DNA from 3 places in the Arthrobacter sp. NPDC057009 genome. Region 3 is predicted to be linked to each of the others. Evidence: riboswitches for the same ligand, from Rfam matches in the RefSeq annotation. Region 3 holds a riboswitch; each other region holds the start of a gene.

Evidence for each region. A riboswitch is a leader RNA that binds a small molecule or an ion and turns the genes downstream of it on or off. The one in region 3 is predicted to bind cyclic di-AMP.
Region 1: it holds a riboswitch for cyclic di-AMP, as region 3 does, so the genes downstream of both, ACFTR6_RS11375 (NlpC/P60 family protein) here and ACFTR6_RS07015 (C40 family peptidase) in region 3, are expected to answer to the same signal.
Region 2: it holds a riboswitch for cyclic di-AMP, as region 3 does, so the genes downstream of both, ACFTR6_RS13920 (hypothetical protein) here and ACFTR6_RS07015 (C40 family peptidase) in region 3, are expected to answer to the same signal.

What each region holds. Positions count from the first base shown of each region.
Region 1 covers NZ_JBHUSB010000009.1:54,264-61,009, reverse strand. The annotation lists gene ACFTR6_RS11395 (ferredoxin reductase) at 1-430, opposite strand, end outside; gene ACFTR6_RS11390 (alpha/beta hydrolase) at 717-1,538, opposite strand; gene ACFTR6_RS11385 (GTP pyrophosphokinase family protein) at 1,742-2,848, shown strand; gene ACFTR6_RS11380 (SulP family inorganic anion transporter) at 2,855-4,357, shown strand; cyclic di-AMP (ydaO/yuaA leader) riboswitch at 4,503-4,704, shown strand; gene ACFTR6_RS11375 (NlpC/P60 family protein) at 4,708-5,424, shown strand; gene ACFTR6_RS11370 (GGDEF domain-containing protein) at 5,657-6,746, opposite strand, start outside.
Region 2 covers NZ_JBHUSB010000012.1:67,643-74,388, forward strand. The annotation lists gene ACFTR6_RS13910 (response regulator transcription factor) at 6-746, shown strand; gene ACFTR6_RS13915 (ATP-binding protein) at 750-2,384, shown strand; cyclic di-AMP (ydaO/yuaA leader) riboswitch at 2,489-2,642, shown strand; gene ACFTR6_RS13920 (hypothetical protein) at 2,648-3,568, shown strand; gene ACFTR6_RS13925 (glycosyltransferase) at 3,820-5,211, shown strand; gene ACFTR6_RS13930 (glycosyltransferase family 39 protein) at 5,208-6,746, shown strand, end outside.
Region 3 covers NZ_JBHUSB010000005.1:46,051-52,796, forward strand. The annotation lists gene serC (phosphoserine transaminase) at 1-982, opposite strand, end outside; gene ACFTR6_RS07005 (metal-dependent transcriptional regulator) at 1,328-2,023, shown strand; cyclic di-AMP (ydaO/yuaA leader) riboswitch at 2,171-2,414, shown strand; gene ACFTR6_RS07010 (M23 family metallopeptidase) at 2,426-3,253, shown strand; cyclic di-AMP (ydaO/yuaA leader) riboswitch at 3,366-3,559, shown strand; gene ACFTR6_RS07015 (C40 family peptidase) at 3,612-4,322, shown strand; gene ACFTR6_RS07020 (NlpC/P60 family protein) at 4,424-5,236, shown strand; gene ACFTR6_RS07025 (HNH endonuclease) at 5,458-5,958, shown strand; gene ACFTR6_RS07030 (molybdenum cofactor guanylyltransferase) at 5,994-6,587, shown strand; gene ACFTR6_RS07035 (DUF6457 domain-containing protein) at 6,624-6,746, shown strand, end outside.

The DNA.
Region 1 (6,746 bases), on a different contig from region 3:
TGCCGGCGGTGAGCATCAGGAGCGGCCGCGGATGTTCGGGGAGGACAAAATCTCCCTGCGGCGGGGCAAGGAACAGGACGTCGCCGGGCCGGGTGTTGCGGACCAGGGCGCCGGACACGGCACCCATGTCGCTCACGGTGATGGCCGGGTCCTCGCCCGCCGGGGCGCTGAGCGAGTAGGAGCGCCAGTGCCGGACGCCGTCGAGCTCCACGCCGATCCGCGCCCACTGGCCGGCTTTGTGAGCCTTCCAGCCGCGGCCGGGCCGGAAATGGATGGTGGCCGAATCAGCTGTTTGGGGGACAACCTTGGTGACCACGCCGCGCAGCTGCCGGGCAGAGAACACGGGGTCAAAGAGCGCGAGGATATCCTCCGGCGCGAGGGGAGTGGTCAGGACGGACGCGGCGCGCGCCAGCTTTCGAAGCCGGATCAAGCTGTCCACCGCATTATGGGTTCACCCACGTGTATCTCCTAGTGAAACCCGGGATCGTAACAAGCAAAAGTACCGCAGCCCCCACGTACAAGCGTCCTCTATGCCGGCGCCGGGGGCAACCGGAGTCCACTTTGGCGTGCGATCAGGCAAGGCGGGGTTCCTCCGTTGTGGCGTCTGCGGCATGTGCGGTTGATGATAAGCATACTTACCGCCGGAGTGCATATATACCGCTAAGCCCGTAGCTACAACGAACGGACGCTCCGAAAGTTCCCTGCCTGGTCCCCGCCTACAGCAGGAGCAGCTCCTGGACCAGCTCGCGGCACTTCCGGTACGACGGCGCCTTCGGGTCAATCAGCGCGAAGTGGTCGCCGGGGACCTTGACCACCTGCACCGGGGCGCCGGCCGCCCGGGCGGCGGTGGCGTAGGCCTCGGACTGGCTCACCGGCACGGTGTCGTCGTCGAGGCCGTGGACCGCGTAGACCGGGATGGTGAGCGGCACGGCGCTCATCGGGTCGGCGTATTTATGGCGCTTGGGGTACCTCTCGGCGGAGCCGCCCAGGAAGTTGCTGACCGCGCCGTTGCTGAGGTCCAGCCACTCCGCCTGCGCGAGGTTGAGCAGCCCCGACTGGCTGACCACGCCCGTCAGGTGAACGGCCTCGCCGTTGAGGTTCCTGGCGACCTGCCGGTCGGCGTCGGCCGCGCCGAGTCCTGCAAGCCGGTCCCGCCCGGCCGCCCAGACGGCCAGGTGGCCGCCGGCCGAGTGCCCCAGCGCCACCACACGGTTCAGGTCGAGGTCATGTTCGCCGGCCACTTCACGGAGCTTGTCGATCCCGGCGAGGACATCCTCGAACGTCCGCGGCCAGCCGCCACCGTTGCCGGCGCGCCGGTACTCCAGGTTCCAGGCCACGATGCCGTGCGCCGCGAGGTCCTTCGCCAGCGGCTCGCCCAGCTCGGCGCCGTACTGCGAGCGCCAGTAGCCACCGTGGATCACCACAACAATGCCGCGCGGGGCAGGCATCCTGCCGTTGCGTGCGGCAGGTGTTTCCGGCAGGAAGAGCTCGCCCCACTGGCTGGGGTGGTCACCGTAGTGGTACTTCTGCCGCTTCACTGCATCCTCCTAGGATCCTTCGAACGGGGCGCCGGCCCCTCCTTGCCGCCGCCAGCGCACCCGGGATCCGGATTGCAGCTCACGACTGCACACAACAGCCATGTGCCGAGCCTACATGGATGCCGCTTCCGTGGGGCAGAAGGGGCTGCCGAGGCAGGGGTGTCACCGGAGCTGCTGTCGCGCGGCCTTGATAGTTTGGAACCATGGCAAGCAACTGGGATCGCCTGGACGTCACGCAGCGCGACTCCGTGCAGGAAAACGTGGAACTGTATGAGCGTGTCCGGCCTGCCCTGAAGCTTGTCACCCGGGAAGTCCTGCAGATACTGCGGACCATGCTCAAGGACACCGAGGTCACCCCTCTGTTCGTCACCGGCCGGACCAAGACGGTCGATTCCTTCCGGGAGAAGATTTCCCGCACCGAGGAACCGCTGGAAGCCGGCGGCCCGCGGCTGCTGAAGTTCCCGGACCCGTTCCGGACGCTCAATGACATGGTGGGCGTGCGGGTCATCACCAAGCTGCCGGCGGAGAACGCCCTGGTAGCCAACCTGATCAAACGCCAGCGGCACCTCTTCGACTGCCGCGGGGACCGCGAAAAGGACATCGGCTCCATCGAGTCCGGAACGTACGGCTACTCCAGCCGGCACCTGATCCTGCGCACCCTCCAGAACGACGTGGTCAAGAACTACCAGCAGGTCTTCAACCCCGACCTCCCGCCCAACGGCAGCTACTTCTTTGAATGCCAGATCCGCACCGTCTTCGCGCACGCCTGGAGTGAGATCGAGCACGATATCCGCTTCAAGGCCGAGGACCCGCGGGCCTGGACACCGCACTTCGACCGCCAGTTCACGGCCACCGCCGCGATGCTGGAAACGGTGGAGAGCGCCTTCGCTGACCTGCACGAACGCTACGAGGAGGTCCGCAGCTACTGGGACCTGGACGGAGAGGGCGCGGCCCAGCTCACCCCCAACCGCATCCGGGACGTGTGGCGCACCCTGCTCCCGCACGTAGACCGTAAAGTAGACGATGACTGGGGATGGGCGGCCGAACTCCTGGCGGCCCACGGACTCAAGCAGACCGTGCAGCTTGCCGGCCTGCTCAGCGCCAACCGGATCACCGAGGTCCGCAGGGCCCTGGATCACCGCTACTCCCCCGGCCCGGACCGCCTGCTGGATGACCTCCTGCTGTGGCAGTACGGCACCAAACACATCGACCTCACCGCTGAGGCGCCCGACGCCGTCCCCCACCCGCGGCGCGACAGCCTCCTGCGGCGGCTGAAGCAGATCGAGCGCTACCGCCAGACCAAGAAATAGAGTTACATGTTGCCCGAACAGCTCCAGTCCGTCCGGGCCACGCTCCGTTCCCCGCGGCGCCTCAAGACCGAGGCCCTCGCCGGACTGGTGGTGGCCCTTGCCCTCATTCCGGAAGCCATCGCGTTCTCCGTGATCGCCGGGGTGGACCCCCGGATCGGACTGTTCGCATCCTTCACCATGGCGGTCACCATCTCGTTCGTCGGCGGCCGGCCCGCCATGATCTCGGCCGCAACCGGCGCCGTCGCCCTGGTGATCGCACCGCTGATGCGCAGCCACGGGCTGGACCACCTGATCGCCGCGGTGATCCTGGCCGGGGTGTTCCAGATCCTGCTGGCCGTCCTGGGCGTCACCCGGCTCATGCGTTTCATTCCGCGTTCGGTGATGGTGGGCTTCGTGAACGCGCTGGCCATCCTCGTTTTCATGGCCCAGCTGCCGGAACTGATCGGCGTTCCCTGGCCCGTGTATCCGCTGGTGGCCGCGGGCCTGCTGATCGTCGTCGGCTTCCGCAGGATTACGACGGCGGTGCCGTCACCTTTGGTGGCCATCGTCCTCCTGACGGCCCTCGCCGTGGCGGCCGGGATCGATGTCCCCGCCGTCCAGGACAAGGGCCAGCTGCCGGAAAGCCTGCCCGCGCTGTTCATCCCGAACGTGCCGCTCACATGGGAAACCTTCCAGACCATCGCCCCCTACGCGCTGTCCATGGCACTCGTGGGACTGCTGGAATCGCTGATGACGGCCAAGCTCGTGGACGACATCACCGACACCCGCTCCAACAAGACCCGCGAATCCTGGGGCCAGGGCGTGGCCAACATCGTCACCGGATTCCTGGGCGGCATGGGCGGCTGCGCCGTGATCGGGCAGACGATGATCAACGTCAAGGGTTCCGGAGCCCGCAGCCGGGTGTCCACGTTCCTCGCCGGCGTCTTCCTGCTGGTGCTGGTGGTCGCCCTCGGCGACATCGTGGGGCTCATCCCGATGGCGGCGCTGGTGGCGGTGATGATCTTCGTTTCGGCCATCACCTTTGACTGGCATTCGGTGGCACCGGCGACGCTCAAGCGCATGCCCAAGTCGGAGACCGCCGTCATGCTCATCACCGTGGGCACGGTGGTGGTCACGCACAACCTGGCAATCGGCGTCGGCGTCGGCGTGCTGGCGGCGATGGCGATGTTCGCCCGCCGGGTGGCCCACTTTGCCACTGTGGAGCGGACGGAAATGGAGCTCAACGGCCGCACCGTGGCCACCTACACAGTGGACGGCGAACTCTTCTTCGCCTCCTCCAACGACCTCTACACGCAGTTCGACTACGCCCGCGACGCCGAGCCGGACATCGACGGCGTGGTGATCGACCTGCACGCCTCGCATCTGTGGGATGCCTCCACCATCGCCGTCCTGGATGCGGTCACGGAGAAATACCGCCGGCACGGGCGCGAGGTGGAACTGATCGGCCTTAACTCGGCCAGCATCCAAATGCGGGAACGACTCGCCGGAAAACTCAATGCTGGAGCGTGAGCTTCATCACGTTACGCGCCCTGAAATCCCTTATTTGACGCGGATCACCCGCGGATGAACGACACGGTGCCGTTACCTTAATGTGACATTGCGGGGAAGCCTCCCGTACGGTGGAAAACGTGCCTCCTTCACCGATGAGGCACTCCCGCGCTGATTGCCTAACTCTGCCGCAGCCCGAGGAACCAATCGAACACCCATGTCAGGCAGAGACGGGGAAACCACTTTTCGGCCCGCGCTTGAAGCTGGCCTTGGGGTGAAGCCGCGCAGTCCTGGCCATGCTCAGGACCGCGGCCGGGTGCTCCCATCCGAATCCGACAGCTCACCTCGCAGGCATCGGGAGAGGCTTCTTCATGTCGTTCCGCTTTAATTCTGGCCGCCGTGCTGCGGTCATCCTTGCCGCATCCGGACTCGCCTTCACCGGCACCGTCGCAGCCAACGCCGCGAACGTTCCGGCCCAGCAGGCACAGGCTCCCGCTGCCGCCCCCGCGGCCGCCAACCAGATCCAGGTTCCGCTGACCGCCGCCTCCAGCGTCAAGATTGACTTCGAGCGCCCCGCGGTCACCTCGGCCCCGGCTCCCGCGGCGGCACCCGTCGTCGTGAAGCCCGCGGTGAAGAAGGTTGCCGCACCTGCCGCTGCCGCGGCCCCCAAGGCTGCGCCGGCACCGGCTGCTGCCGCACCGAAGATCACCGTCAAGGCCGCCGCGCCGGCACCGAAGGCGCCCGCCAAGGCCCCCGTAAAGGCGGCCGCAGGCACCAATGCAGCCATCCTGGCCTCGGCCTACGCCCAGATCGGCATCACGCAGGACTGCACCGCCATGGTTGAGAAGGCCCTCGGCGCCGCCGGCATCCGTGTGGGTGACCTTGCGCCGATGCAGTTCCTGAACCACGGCAAGGTGGTCTCCACCCCGCAGCCCGGTGACATGGTGGTCCAGTCCGGCCACGTGGCCATCTATGCGGGTGGCGGCAAGGTCATCAGCGGCGGCATGAACGGCATCAACGCCACCATGGCCCACCCGCTGTCCTGGCTCACCGCCACCGGTCCCGTCACGTTCGTGCGCGCGGCCTAGCAGAGGCAAAAACCGCTGTGTTCCGCTGCCTTGGGGGCGGCGGAACACAGCTGTCCCCCCAAGGTGCTCCCACCTTTCTACAAGGATCGCGGGACACACTGGCTATGCCTGATGAAAGACCGCGGTCTCCGGCTGCGAGTCAAGGTCGCCGGGTCCGGATTGTCCCCCATGCATTCCGGATCCGGGGCCTGCCAGCCGCAGCGTGCTGCACCTCAGCCTCAGCGGTTCCGGTTCACCCCCGGACAGTACGGTTCCGCCCCTGGGACTTGGCTTCGTACAGGGCAACATCCGCGGCCGCGATGACTTCGTCGAGGTCCGCGGTTTTCGCGTTGTAGGTGGAGATACCGTAGCTGACGGTCGGCATCCGCAGCAGTTCCGGGATGTGCTGGCCTGCCAGCCTCCTGCTGATTTCCCCCGCAATGATCTCAGCACTCTTGGGTCCGGCACCGGGAAGCAGGAGGATGAACTCCTCACCGCCGTAGCGCCCGGCAAGGTCCGTGGACCGGACCGCTGCACTGCACGCCTCGGCAAAGGCCTGCAGCGCGAGGTCACCCGCCGCATGGCCGAAGGTGTCGTTCACCGCCTTGAAATGGTCAAGGTCCGCCAGGATCAGCGAGCCCCCGCCATTGGCCGCTTTGCTTCGCGCCAGCTCCTCGGCCGCCGCCTCCAGGAAGGCGCCGCGGTTAAGGAGGCCTGTCAGGCCGTCCTGCGTGGCAACGGTCCGCAGCGCCCGCGTCTGCTGCTCGGTGCTGAGCCCCGCCATGCTGAACGAAACCACCACCAACAGCACCATAGTCACCATGGTGGTCACCGCGGACCCGAAGAACGTGACGAAGACGGCGCCGTCCTGCCCGTTGATCAGGAAAGCAAGCAGCCGGCAGAAGTAGAAGACCGCCACACCGCCCGCCGCGATGGCCATGGGGATCCTGACCCGGGAATAGCCCGGTTCCAGCCGCCACAGTTCATGCGAAGCCAGGCCGATGAGCGCCGCCATGGACCCCAGGAACACCGCTCCCCCAGCCCAGACGTTGGAGCCGGGGTTGTCGACGGCGGCAGCAACCCCGGCGAGGAGCGGCAGGGCCGCGGACAGCCACGGGCTGGGTTTGAGGTTCCGGAGGGAGCGCGCACCTGCCCAAACGCACGCCGCACCGGAAACCAGCATGACGTTGCCCACGGGGTTGGCCCAGACCTGCTGCGGCGTTCCGTTCATGAGGAAGAACGTCGCGCCGAGGAGGAACAGGAGCAGGGCGGCGCACCACCAGGCGCTGTAGGGCGAGCGCGTGCTGCGGTAGGTTGAAAAGTAGAAGAGCAGGGCCAGAATC
Region 2 (6,746 bases), on a different contig from region 3:
GTCACATGGCCACTTCGCACTCCATGACCAACAACCTTCCCCAACTGACGCACCCGGACGGCTCCCCCATCCGTGCCCTGGTGGTCGACGACGAGCCAAGCCTTTCCGAGCTCATGAGCATGGGCCTGCGCATGGCCGGCTGGTCGGTCGCGGTAGCCGCCGACGGTCCCGAAGCTGTGAAACTCGCCAAGGAATTCCGCCCTGACGTGCTGGTGCTGGACGTGATGCTTCCCGGGTTCGACGGCGTCGAACTCCTGGGCAGGATCCGCGCCTTCGCGCCGGAGGTCCCGGCCCTCTTCCTCACCGCCAAGGACGCGGTACAGGACCGCATCGTGGGCCTGGCTGCGGGCGGCGACGACTATGTCACCAAGCCGTTCAGCATGGAGGAAGTCCTGCTCCGCCTGCACCGCCTGGTCCAGCGCTCCGGTGTCGCCGCCATGGATTCCGCTGAACTCGTGGTGGGCGACCTCGTCCTGAACCTCGACACCCGCGAAGTCACCCGCGCCGGCGACGAGCTGCAACTGACAGCCACCCAGTTTGAGCTGCTGCGCTACCTCATGGAGAACCCCAAGCGCGTGGTCAGCAAGGCGCAGATCCTTGACCGGGTATGGAACTACGACTTCGGCGGCCAGGCCAACATCGTGGAACTGTACATCTCCTACCTGCGCAAGAAGGTTGATGCCGTGCATCCGCCCATGATCCACACGGTCCGCGGTGCGGGCTACGTCATCAAGCCGGCAGAGTAGGCTGTGGCAAACCTTTCCGGGGCCTCCCGCACCCAGCGCCGAAGCTGGCTGAAACCAGGCACCTGGCATTTGCGTACCCGTCTGGTCCTGGTGGCCATGGCGCTCCTGGTGGCGATTTGCGGTGCGGTCGGCCTGTTCAGCTACGCCTCGATGGACTCCTTCCTGACTCAGCAGCTGGACAAGCAGCTCACGGACGCCGCGCGGCGGTCCAGTGAATTTGGCCGGCCACCGCTGGGCAACCCGGGTACACGTCCTGACCCGTTGGACGCGCGGGGCCAGCGGATCGGAACGCTCACCGCCAGGATCGCCAACGGCACCGTCAGCGGCAGCGGATTCATCGCCACAGATTCCACCCGAGCGTCGCTGTCCGCTGCAGACAACCAGACCCTTCTGAATCTCCGCCGCGACGGCGTGCCGGTCGAACGCACTCTGTCCTCGGGCACATATCGCCTGGTGGCCGCCCAGACTCCCTACGGCGACGTCATGGTGACCGGACTCCCGCTGGCAGACAAGCAGAACACGCTGACGTCGCTGGTCTGGACCATCACCATCGTGTCGCTGGGCGGCCTCGTGCTGATCGGCCTGGCCGGAACGGTGCTCATCCGGCGCACCATGAAGCCGCTGGAGCAGCTCTCCGAGGTGGCCACCCAGGTGTCCCGCCTGCCGCTGGACGCCGGTGAGGTGGCACTCGCTGTCCGCGTGCCGCCGTCGAACGCCCATCCCGGAACCGAAGTGGGCAGCGTGGGGCATGCCCTGAACCTGATGCTGGACAACGTCTCCAGCGCGCTGGAGGCGCGGCAGGAAAGCGAGATGAAGGTGCGGCAGTTCGTGGCGGACGCCTCCCACGAGCTCCGCACACCGCTCACGGCCATCCGCGGCTACACGGAGCTGATGCGCATGACGGAAAACTTCACCCCGGACGGCCAGCGTTCGCTTGCCCGCGTGCAGAGCCAGTCGGAACGCATGACCGCCCTGGTGGAGGACCTCCTGCTGCTGGCCCGCCTCGATGAAGGCCAGCCGCTCAAACTCGGGGACGTTGACCTCACGCAGCTCGTGATTGAGACCGTCAGCGACGAAAAAGTCATGGCACCGGACCGGGCGTGGCATCTCGAACTTCCGGAGGAACCCATATCGGTCCGGGGCGACGCCTCACAGCTCCACCAGGTGCTGGTCAACCTGCTCTCCAACGCACGCAAGCACACCCCGCCCGGCACCACGGTGACCACCGGCGTGATGCGGTCAGCCGACGGCTCTGCTGTGATTTCAGTCACGGATGACGGCGCCGGCATCCCGCCGGAATTCGTGGACCGGGTCTTCGCGCGCTTCGCCCGCGCAGACGCATCACGTGCGACGCCGGGGCAGCCGGTCCTGGCTCCGGCATCGGCGACGGCGAGCCGTTCCGGCGCCGGCGCCGCCAGCGCGGGAGCACCCCTGCATGCCCCGGATTCACAGGGAAAACCGGATGTCCTGCAGGGTGAAGCGGGCGTGGCCTCGGCCGAGGGAACCAGCGGCCTGGGCCTGTCCATCGTGCAGTCCATCGTCGAGGCACACGGCGGAACGGTGGAGGTGACATCCCGGCCAGGGCGGACCGAATTCGCTGTCCGACTGCCCGCGCAAGGCGCCGCGCCGGCGTCGTGATGTCCGTTATCTAAATGTGACTTAATCAAAAGGCTCCTGTACGGTCGATAGAGTGCGGCCGCCACTTGAGCCGCATGTCCGGATTGACGCCCAGCTCTGCCGCTTCCCGGATTCCGCTATTTCAGGCAGAGGCGGGGGAACCAGAGTCCCGGGCTTTCCGCATCAGCCCTTGGGGTGAAGCCGACACGTGTAGTTTCCGTGCGGCCGGATGACCTCATCCGAACCCGACAGCTAACTCCGCAGGTGTTGAGAGGCAATCCACCATGTCTGAATTTAAGGATCAGGCGCGCCCTGAACGCGCCTCGCACGAGTCTGGCCACACGACGTCACGAACCGGCGTTTCCCGGCACCGTGCAGAACCGGCCCGTCCCACCACTGCCTTCGGCCGCTTCGCCGCAAGCCTTCCGTCTTTCGGGCGCCGGGCTGCCGTCCTGACCACTGCCGCCGCCGTGCTCGTGGGCGTCGGCGCCGCAGGGCAGGCGGCTGACCAGGTAACGCCCACCGCCGCCGGGACGTCTGCCACCGCCGACGCCGGCCAGACGCTGAGCTTCGACAAGACGCTCATCTCCGCCCTGCCGGCCCCGTCCGCGGCGTCCGTCACGCCGCAGTCCGCCCCCAAGGCCACCGAGGCTACGAAGGCTGCCGCCGCTAAGGCTGCAGCCGCCAAGGCTGCCGCTGCTAAGACTGCCGCTGCTAAGACTGCCGCGGCGAAGGCCGCTGCCGCCAAAACGGCCGCCGCCAAGGCTGCCGCTGCCAGGAATGCCGCTGCCGCCAAGGCTGCTGCTGCCCAGGCTGCTGCTGCCCAGGCAAAGGCCGCCGCTGCCAAGGCTGCTGCCGCCAAGGCGAAGGCCAAGGCTGCTGCCCCTGCTCCCGTGAATGATCCCGCCGGTGCGCAGGCCTACGCCGCCAGCAAGCTCGGCTCCTACGGCTGGTCCGCGGACCAGATGCAGTGCCTGAAGCGGCTCTGGACCAAGGAATCGGAATGGCGCACCACGGCCACCAACCCCAGCAGCGGCGCCTATGGCATCGTGCAGTCGCTGCCTGCCGAGAAGATGGCGAGCTCCGGCGCGGACTACCGCACCAACTACCGCACCCAGATCAACTGGGGACTTGGCTACATCAAGGAGCGCTACGGCTCCCCGTGCGGTGCGCTGAACTTCCACCTCGCCAACAACTGGTACTGACCGGTTCCCGCGGCCAGCCCGGCTGACGGCGAACAATTCTGCACCGCTTTAGGGTGACCGGCATGGTTGCCCAGGGCCCCGGATCCGCCAGGATCCGGGGCCCTTTTGCGCTGTCTTCGGCTCCCCCGCGGCCGGCAAAGCGGTGCAGAACTGCGGCCGCCCTCGTGCAGAGAATCGTGCAGGAACTCTTCCACAGCCCCTGCACAGCTTCGCCCTAAAGCCCTCATAACAGCGGCCTCCACTGTTGATGCATGACCATCACCGACCAGGCCTACGGAACCCAGCCCCACCCGCGGCGGCAGCCCATCGACACCTCCAGCGCGGCACCGGTCCTGGACGTGACCATACCGGTCTACAACGAGGAACGCGACCTGGAGGAATGCCTGCGCCGGCTGCACGCTTATCTGAGCGGCGCGTTCCCGCACTCCTTCCGCATCACGGTTGCGGACAACGCGAGCACCGACGGAACGCTCAAGACTGCCGAGCGGGTGGCCCGGGAACTCCGTGAGGTCAACGTGGTGCACCTTGAGGAGAAGGGCCGCGGCAACGCGCTGCGAAGAGTCTGGCTCGCGTCGCCGTCACCTGTCCTGGCCTACATGGACGTGGATCTCTCCACCGACCTTGCCGCGCTGGGCCCCCTCCTGGCACCGCTGATCTCCGGCCACTCGGACCTGGCCATCGGCACGCGACTGACCCGCAACTCCCGGGTGGTCCGCGGGCCGAAACGCGAATTTATCTCACGCAGCTACAACTTCCTGCTCCAGTCGCTGATGGGTGCCCGCTTCAGCGATGCGCAGTGCGGTTTCAAGGCCATCCGCGCCGACATCGCCCAGCAGATCCTCCCGCACACCGTGGACACTGCCTGGTTCTTCGACACCGAACTCCTGGTCCTCGCCGAACGGTGCGGCCTCCGCGTCCATGAAGTGCCGGTGGACTGGACCGACGACCCCAACTCCAGCGTGGACATCGTCCAGACGGCGCTCGCCGATGTCCGCGGCATGGCCCGGCTCAGCAAGGACATGGTCACCGGCCGCATCCCCGTCGGCGAACTCCGCGCAGCCCTGGCCCGCGGCCCCTTCCCGGCAGCTTCCCGTAGCCAGGAACAGAGCCCCGGTGGGAGCCTGTTCGGCCAGCTGGTCCGGTTCGGCGCCATTGGCGTCGCCTCCACCGTCGCCTACCTGGTCCTCTTCTACCTTTGCCGCAACCTGATGGACCCGCAGCTCGCCAACCTGCTGACGCTGCTCACCACGGCGGTGGCCAACACCGCAGCGAACCGGCGCTTCACGTTCGGCGTCACCGGCAACAGCGAGGTTGCCCGTCACCACTTTGAGGGGCTGCTGGTTTTCGGGATCGGTCTGGCCCTCACTTCCGGCGCGCTCGCCCTGGTCCACAGCGGCGCCCTGCCGGGAGGCACGACGCCGGACCGCTGGCTTGAGCTGGCGACCGTCACCGCCGCGAACCTCGCGGCCACTGCACTGAAGTTCCTGCTGTTCCGGCTGTGGGTTTTCCGACGCCGGCCGACCCCTCCGAACGCTCCCGCAGCTCCTGCCACCTCCGCCACCAACGCTCCCGCAGCTCCTGCCGTTTCCGAGGCATCCCTTCCGCAGTCATCGCTCCCGACCACAGAAATGACCCAGTCATGAGCCCCACCGCCACTCCCCCAAACCAGACAGCAAACGAGCCGATGGCCCCGGCGGTACAGAGCCCGGCCGCGCCCGAGGTTCCCCGCCGGACCGTCCAGGAGCGAACCCGCCGGACCGGCAGGGCATCCCGGTTCCTGCGGGGAAACCAGCCCGGCTGGATCCGCCCCTCGGCGGCAGCACTGCTGGCGTTCACCGCCATCCTGTACCTGTGGAACCTCGAAGCCACGGGATACGCCAACTCGTTCTACGCCGCAGCCATCCAGGCGGGCACGAAGGACTGGACGGCGCTGCTGTTCGGTTCCCTCGACGCCGGCAACGCGATCACCGTGGACAAACCGCCGGCGGCGCTGTGGGTTCCTGCCCTTGTGGGCAGGATCTTCGGGTTCTCGCCGCTGAGCATGCTGGTGCCGCAGGCACTTATGGGTGTGGCCGCCGTCGGACTCCTTTACCTCACCGTCAAGCGCATATCCGGCCCGGCGGCCGGACTGCTCGCCGGCGGCGCCCTGGCGCTGACCCCCGTGGCCGCGCTGATGTTCCGGTTCAACAACCCCGACGCTCTGCTCACCCTCTGCCTGGTGCTGGCCGCCTACCTGACCACCCGCGCCATCGAACAGGCAGGCTGGAAATGGCTCGCCGCGGCCGGGGCAGTGATCGGCCTGGCCTTCCTGACCAAGATGCTCCAGGGCTTCCTGATCGTTCCCGGCCTCGCCCTGGCGTATCTCTGGGCTGCCCCCACCAGCATCGGCCGGCGTTTCCTGCACCTGCTCGCGGCGGCAGGCGGCATTGTGCTCGTGGCTGGCAGCTACATCGCACTGTTCCAGCTCACGCCCGCGTCCGACCGGCCCTACATGGCGGGGTCCGAGACCAACAGCTTCCTGGAGCTGACCTTCGGCTACAACGGCCTGGGCCGCATCATCGGCTCCGGAGGCGGCATGGGCGGCGGGATGCCCGGCGGAGGCGGGATTCCCGGCGGTGGCGGCATGGGCGGAAATGTCGGCTTCGGTGGTGCCGCGGGGATCACCCGCATGTTCGGGACCAGCTTCGGCGGCGAGGTGTCCTGGCTGCTTCCGTCGGCCCTGATCCTGCTCGGTGCCGGCCTGTGGTTCACCCGCCGTGAGGCACGCACCTCCCGTACCCGCGCAGCCCTGGTCCTCTGGGGCGGCTGGCTGCTGGTGACCGCCGGCATCCTGAGCTTCATGAGCGGCACCGTCCACCCGTACTATGCTGTGGCGCTGGCTCCGGCGATTGCCGCGCTGGTGGGCATCGGTTCCGTGGAACTGTGGCGCGGCCGGGCCTATTTTCCCGCCCGCATTACCCTGGCGGTCACGGTCATGGCCGCCGCGGTCTGGTCCGCGGTGCTTCTGGGACGCGACGCCGGCTGGCTGCCGTGGCTCAAGGTGGCCGTGGTGATTCTGGGCGTGCTGGCTGCCGTCGCGCTGCTGTTCCGGCTCGACTCGTTCCAGGCCATTCCGGCCCGGCTCCGTAAAACGGCGACGGCAATTGTCGTGGTGGTTTCGCTGCTGGCCGGCGCCCTG
Region 3 (6,746 bases):
GCACCTTGGCGATGGCGGCGGCGTCGATCGAGTCATCGAAGTCGATGGTGGCGATCACGTTGGAGCGCTCGGCGGCGTTGGCAACGAACGGCGTGGCGAACTCGGAGGCTTCCGCCCATTTGTAGATGCGTCCGGCCGAGTCGGCAGTCCGTCCGGCGGCGAAGTCCAGGCCGCCGTTTGCGTTGAGCCACTGCACCTGGGCGTCCAGCGTGACCAGCGTGGACAGGGACGGGGTGTTGTACGTCTGGTTGAGCTTGGAGTTGTCGATGGCGGTCTTCAGGTCCAGGAAGTCCGGGATCCAGCGCCCGCTGGCCTTGACGCGCTCGGCCCGCTCCAGCGCCGCCGGGGAGAACAGGCCCAGCCACAGCCCGCCGTCGGAGGCGAAGTTCTTCTGGGGCGCGAAGTAGTAGACGTCCGTCTGGGCCACGTCGACGTCCAGTCCACCGGCAGCGGAGGTTGCGTCCACGAGTACCAGCGCGCCCTCATCAGCGCCGTTCACCCGCTGGACGGGCGCGGCAACGCCGGTTGAGGTCTCATTCTGCGGCCAGGCGTACACGTCGACGCCGGCCTCCGCCTTGGGTGCGGGGCATGTGCCGGGCTCGGACTTGATGATGGTGGATTCCGCAAGGAAAGGTGCCTTGTTCGTGGCCGCGGCAAACTTGGAGCCGAACTCGCCGAAGGACAGGTGCTGCGCCTTCTGCTCCACCAGGCCGAAGCTGGCGACGTCCCAGAAAGCGGTGGAGCCGCCGACGCCGAGGACCACCTCGTAGCCTTCGGGGGCACGGAAGAAGGTGCTGAGGCCTTCGCGGACGGAGCCCACGAGGTTCTTCACCGGCGCCTGGCGGTGGGACGTGCCAAGGAGCGTGGTGGCGGCTGCGGAGAGCGCCTCGATCTGCTCCGGCCTGACCTTGGAGGGGCCGGCGCCGAACCGTCCGTCCTTGGGCAGGAGGTTTGCGGGGATAGTGATGCTGGTGTCGCTCACAGTGGCTCCAATTTTCGGCATGGAAGTGCGGTTCGGCTGGGGCGGGGCGATGGCCGGCAGGCAACCGTGACCGCCACGAAGACCCTCCTTATTCTGCCCGAAGCGCGGATACCGCGGGAACACGGACCCGTCATAGTCCGGACACTGAGACGCCGCCAGGCAAGGCTTCACGAATTATTCGGAGCTATTCAAAATAGGCTAAGCTGGCAGTACGTACGGGCAAACAGCCGGTGCTGCGCCGCCGTCGGAAACAGCGACCGCCGCTGCAGCTTGCCGGCTCCCGGTGCGGTGGGCCCGCGGTACGGTGGGACGGACACAAATACTGTGCTCGAGGAGCTGAGCTGAATGACGGATCTGATCGACACCACGGAGATGTACCTTCGCACCATCCTGGAGCTGGAGGAAGAGAACATCGTGGCGCTTCGGGCACGCATCGCCGAACGTCTCCGCCACTCGGGCCCCACCGTTTCGCAGACCATCGGGAGGATGGAGCGCGACGGCCTCGTCGTCGTCTCCGGCGACCGGCACCTTGAACTGACGGAGGTGGGCCGCAAGCGCGCCACCGAGGTGATGCGGAAGCACCGGCTCGCCGAGCGCCTCCTTGCCGACGTCATTGGCCTGGACTGGGCGTACGTCCACGACGAGGCCTGTCGCTGGGAGCACGTCATGAGTGAACGGGTGGAGCGCAGGATCTACGAGATGCTCGACCACCCCACCGAATCGCCCTACGGGAACCCGATTCCCGGCCTCGCGGCACTGGGCGGACAGCCGGCCCGTCCGTTCGCCGACGGTGTGGTGAATCTGCTGGACGCCATGACCGGCTACGGCCCGAATTCCAAGGTCACCGTCAGCCGTCTGGCCGAACCCATCCAGGTGGAGCCGGAGCTGCTCCTTCAGCTGGATGAGGGCGGGATCCGTCCCGGCGCAGCCGTGTCGCTTGAACGAGTGGGGGAGTACATCTCCGTGCGCGTGCCGGGCTTCGAAGGTGCCCTTGAGCTGCCGCCGGAAGTTGCCGCCCACGTGTTCGTTCACGTCGCCTGATTTCCTCGCGCACGGGGCTTGAGAGGCTTCCTGTCAGACATCTGCAGGCAGGATGACCTACCACTTTTGCACAGTGAATATAACGGAATTATTACTGTGCCCTTTAATCCCCTATAGTTAAACGGCAACGCCGATGCAAAAGCGTTACCTGATCTGGAGCCGAACCCTGCCAGCAGATCAGTAGCACGAGTCACCCACTGGCAGGGGCGGGGGAACCACAACCGGCTGTATCTACAGCCTTGGGGTGAAGTCCGCAGCAGCAAGTCTTATCCGCAGAAGGAATCCTCCCGGGATACCCCTGTGCCGGATTGGCTTGCTATGGCGGACCGGGTCTACGCACTCTCTGACCCGAATCCGACAGCTAACTTCGCAGGCTATCCAGAGAGGAAGCAGTACTTGTCCATGCAGAATGCCCGGGGCCGCCGCCGCGCGACCGGTCCCGCTCCGGAGCCGCGCCCTGCGGAGGCCATTGCCGCGGACCGTCCCCGGGACGCCCAGCGTGAAGCGCGCCGCAAGCGCCGGGGTGCGTTCCGGCAGGTCACGGATTTCGCCTCGGCCAGTGGGGTTGGGCAGAAAGCCGGCGTAGCCCTCGCGGCCACCGGCCTGCTGCTGACGGTTACTGTCCCTGCCACGAGCCCTGTCCTGGCTGCCGGCGGGCAGCAGTCAGGGGCGTCCGCTTCGGCAGCCGCACCGGCGGCCCAGCCGAAGGTTTCTGCAGAAGCGGCAGCAAAGATCGATTTCAGCCGCACTTCCGTCTCCACCACGGGTGACCCGGACGGAAAGCTCAAGCAGCTCCTCAGCGCCCAGTCGGCCAGCAGCATCAGCCGCTCGGCGTCGCTGGGAAGCCTGGGCGCGCCGCTGTCCACGATGGTCAAGTCCTCGCCGTTCGGTTACCGGGTCAGCCCGATCACCGGCGGCGCCGGCGAGTTCCACCGCGGCCAGGACTTCGCCGCCCAGTGCGGCACGTCCGTGCTGGCCGCGGCCAGCGGCAAGGTTACCTTCGCCGGGTGGCATCCGTATGGCGGCGGCAACCGGGTGGTCATTGACCACGGCAACGGCCTGGAAACCACGTACAACCACCTGTCGTCCTCCAGCGTCCAGGTTGGCCAGAAGGTCACCCGGGGCGAAGTGGTGGCCCTTAGCGGGACCACCGGCGCTTCCACCGGCTGCCACCTCCACTTCGAGGTGATGGTCAACGGTGACGTCGTTGATCCCGCCGGCTGGCTCTGAGCCAAGCTGAGTGAGAACTCTCATTCCTGTGACACGCCGTGACCTGAATGTGACTTTCGCTCTGAACTGCTGTACCGTCTAAACCGCGTCAACTTCGCCGAAGTTGACGCTCTTGAGTGGATTGCCTAACTCTGCCACCGCTCAAGGTCCGTTCGCATTACATCGTCTGGCAGGGGCGGGGGAACCAATTTTGGTCTTCGCAAGAAGGCCTTGGGGTTAAGTCGCAAAGCTTCCCAGGAAGCAGCGCGGCCGGGTGACTCCCATCCGAATCCGACAGCTCACCTCGTAGGCATTGGGAGAGGCTACCTTCGTGTCTTCACGCCACAATGCCGCGCGCCATCGCGCGCAGACGGTTCGTATGAACCCATTGGACTCCGTGTCCAAGGCGGTTAGCGCCAATGCCGGCACAGTAGGTCGCCAGGCAGCTGTGATCGCAGCTGCTTCAGGACTCATCCTGAGCGTTGGCATGCCGGCCAACGCAGCCGACGCCAGCATCGGTGTTTCCGCCTCCTCGGAGACCGGATCCCAGGCCACGCAGCTTGCTGTGACCGCCGCGCCCACCGCCACCATCTCCTTCGAGCGTCCTGCCGTCACCACGGTGGCAGCCCCGGTCGCCGAGATCATTGCTCCGCAGTCGAGCGATGAGGGCCAGGCGGCCGATGCAGGCGACGCCACCGATGAGAGCGCCGACGCGGCCCAGGCAGTCACTGCAAAGTCCACCGATGGTGCGGCTTCCGCCGCGGCGTCCGGGCTGGCTGCAATCGCGTACACCGGCATCGGCAGCCCCTACGTCTGGGGCGGCACCACCCCCGGCGGCTGGGACTGCTCCGGCTTCACTCAGTGGGTTTACGCGCAGGCAGGCATCAGCATTCCCCGCGTCAATGCGTGGAACGCCATGAAGCCCACCTCGACGCCTGCTCCCGGCGACCTGGTCATGCAGAACGGCGGCGCCCACGTGGGCATCTACGTCGGCAACGGCATGATGATCAGCGCGCTGAACCCCTCGCAGGGCACGCTCCTGCACGCGGTGTCCGCAACGGGCACGTCCGCTTTCTTCACCCTTCGCTAAAAATCCGATTCGAGACGGGCCGGCTTACCCCCAAGATGCCGGCGCGTCGATAACCCACGGCCTGCTACCGCGGTCCGTGGAACACGAAAGAGAGAAACTTAATGACTACACGTGCGACCATTGCACGGCACCGCGCCGAGGTCACCAAGACCAACTCGCTGGCTGTCATTGCCAAGGCCGTCGGCGACAACGCCGGTGGCATGGGCCGCCAGGCCGCAGTTATCGCTGCTGCTTCCGGTCTTGTCCTGACCAGCGGCATCGCCGCCAACGCTGCTGAGACCAACGTCCAGCGCGAATCCGCCGCAGCGTCCACGCTGGAAGTCCAGTCCGCTGCCCCGGCCGCCATCTCCGCAGCTTCCAGCATCGCCATCTCCTTCGAGAAGCCTGCTGTCTCCACCACGCCGGCTCCCGTCGTGGAGGCCCCCAAGCCTGTTGTCAAGGTCCAGGAAGCCGCTCCTGCCGTTGAAGCTGCTCCGGCTGCTGAGACTGCTCCGGCTCCCGCTGCTGAGACCGCTCCGGCTGTCAAGACCGCCGCCGCCGTCGAGACCGCTGCCCCGGCAGCTCCGAAGACCACTGCCGCGAGCGGCAAGGGTGCTGCGATCGCAGCTGCCGCCTACGCCCAGCTGGGTGTTTCGCAGGACTGCACGATGCTGGCCACCAACTCCCTGGCCGCTGTGGGCATCAACTACCACGGCTGGCCGGCCGGCTACCTGTCCCTCGGCCGCACCGTCAGCGCTGCTGAAGCCCGTCCGGGCGACCTCGCCTACTACCAGAACGGCGGCATGGGCCTGGCCCACATCGCTGTTTACGTCGGCAACGGCCAGGCCGTCCACGGCGGCTGGAACGGCGGAACCACCGCGCTGTTCAGCGTGAACGTCGGCTCCGGGCCGGTCTTCATCCGCGTCGGCGGCTAAGGCCCGCAAGCACCACAGAAGGACCCCCGCCAGCCGGCGGGGGTCCTTTTTTGCCGTGTGTGCGCATGAATTTTTGGTGACACGCCAGGACGAAGCTTGTGTTCGATTCGCTCATCTGCCTAGTGAGTGTTTACTCTTGTGGTGTCGATCCATAGCCCGGACATGCAGAGGGCAGCCGGCCCTCGCGCCTCTGCCGGGTGCGGCCGTGAAGAGGTATGTGCATGCGCACTCTCGTTCTGAATGCTGGATATGAACCGCTGGCGGTAGTGACCTTCCGCCGGGCGCTGGTCCTTGTGCTCACCGGAAAAGCAAGCGTGGTGGCCGAAGGCGACGATCCTGTCGTCGGGCCGCAGGACATCATGGGCCGTCCGTCCGTGATTCTCCTTAACCGCTACATCCGGCCACGGTACAACATGATCACCGCGGTAAGCAGGCGCGGCGTTCTTCGCCGCGACGGCCACCGGTGCGCCTACTGCGGGAAAGCAGCCCACACCATAGACCATGTCCAGCCGAAATCCCGGGGCGGTGCCGATTCCTGGGAGAACCTCGTTGCAGCCTGCCTCCGCTGCAACAACGTCAAAGGTGACCACACGCCCAGTGAGATGGGCTGGAAGCTCCGGTTTGAGCCGGCTCCACCGGTGGGCACGATGTGGCAGATCAAGGAACTGGAGAAGCCCACACCGGCGTGGGATCCGTTCCTGCTTCCGGAAAGGGCAGCCTGACCATCGCCTGAGCATTCCAGCATTACGCTGGGTGTGTGGACTTTGACGCAATAATCCTGGCCGGCGGCCGCTCCTCGCGGCTCGGCGGCTCACCCAAGTCTGCCCTGATGTTCGACGGCGCCACCCTCCTTGAGCGGTCGCTCGCGGCGGCCGCAGGTGCCCGGCACACTGTTGTGGTGGGTCCCGCAGTGGCGGGCCTTCCGCCCCGGGTGCTCACCAGCCGTGAGGATCCGCCCTTTGCGGGTCCCGCGGCCGCCATCGCCGCGGGCCTTGCCGCGCTCCGCGGCGCAGGCCCGGCGGACAAGGTCCTGGTCCTCGCCTGCGACATGCCCGGCGTCGGGGCTGCTGTCCGCGCCCTCCGGGAAGCCCTTCCCGGTTCGGGGGCCGACGGCGTCATGGCGGCGTCAGCGGATGGGCGGCTGCAGCCTCTGGTCGGTTTTTATGGCACAGCTGTGCTGGAACGCGCGGTGCAGGAAGCCGCCGCGCGCAACGCCCTGGTGCACGGCTCGGTATTCGCCCTCCTTGCTAGTCTTGACGTGCAGGCTGTGGCTGTCCCTGCCGGTTCCACGGACGATGTGGATACCTGGGATGATGCGGCCGCTTTGGGAGTAGCTGTCCGGGAGCAATGAACCGCATCCCGGACCGCAGTGGATTTGGAGGCAGGCATGAAAACCCAGGACGAGACGCTTGAGGAATGGTGCCGTTTGCTGCTGCGGGCCTTTGAGCTCGAGGATGTGGACGTGGACATCAACGAGGTGCTGTCCGTTGCGGGAGTGGCTGCCCACTCC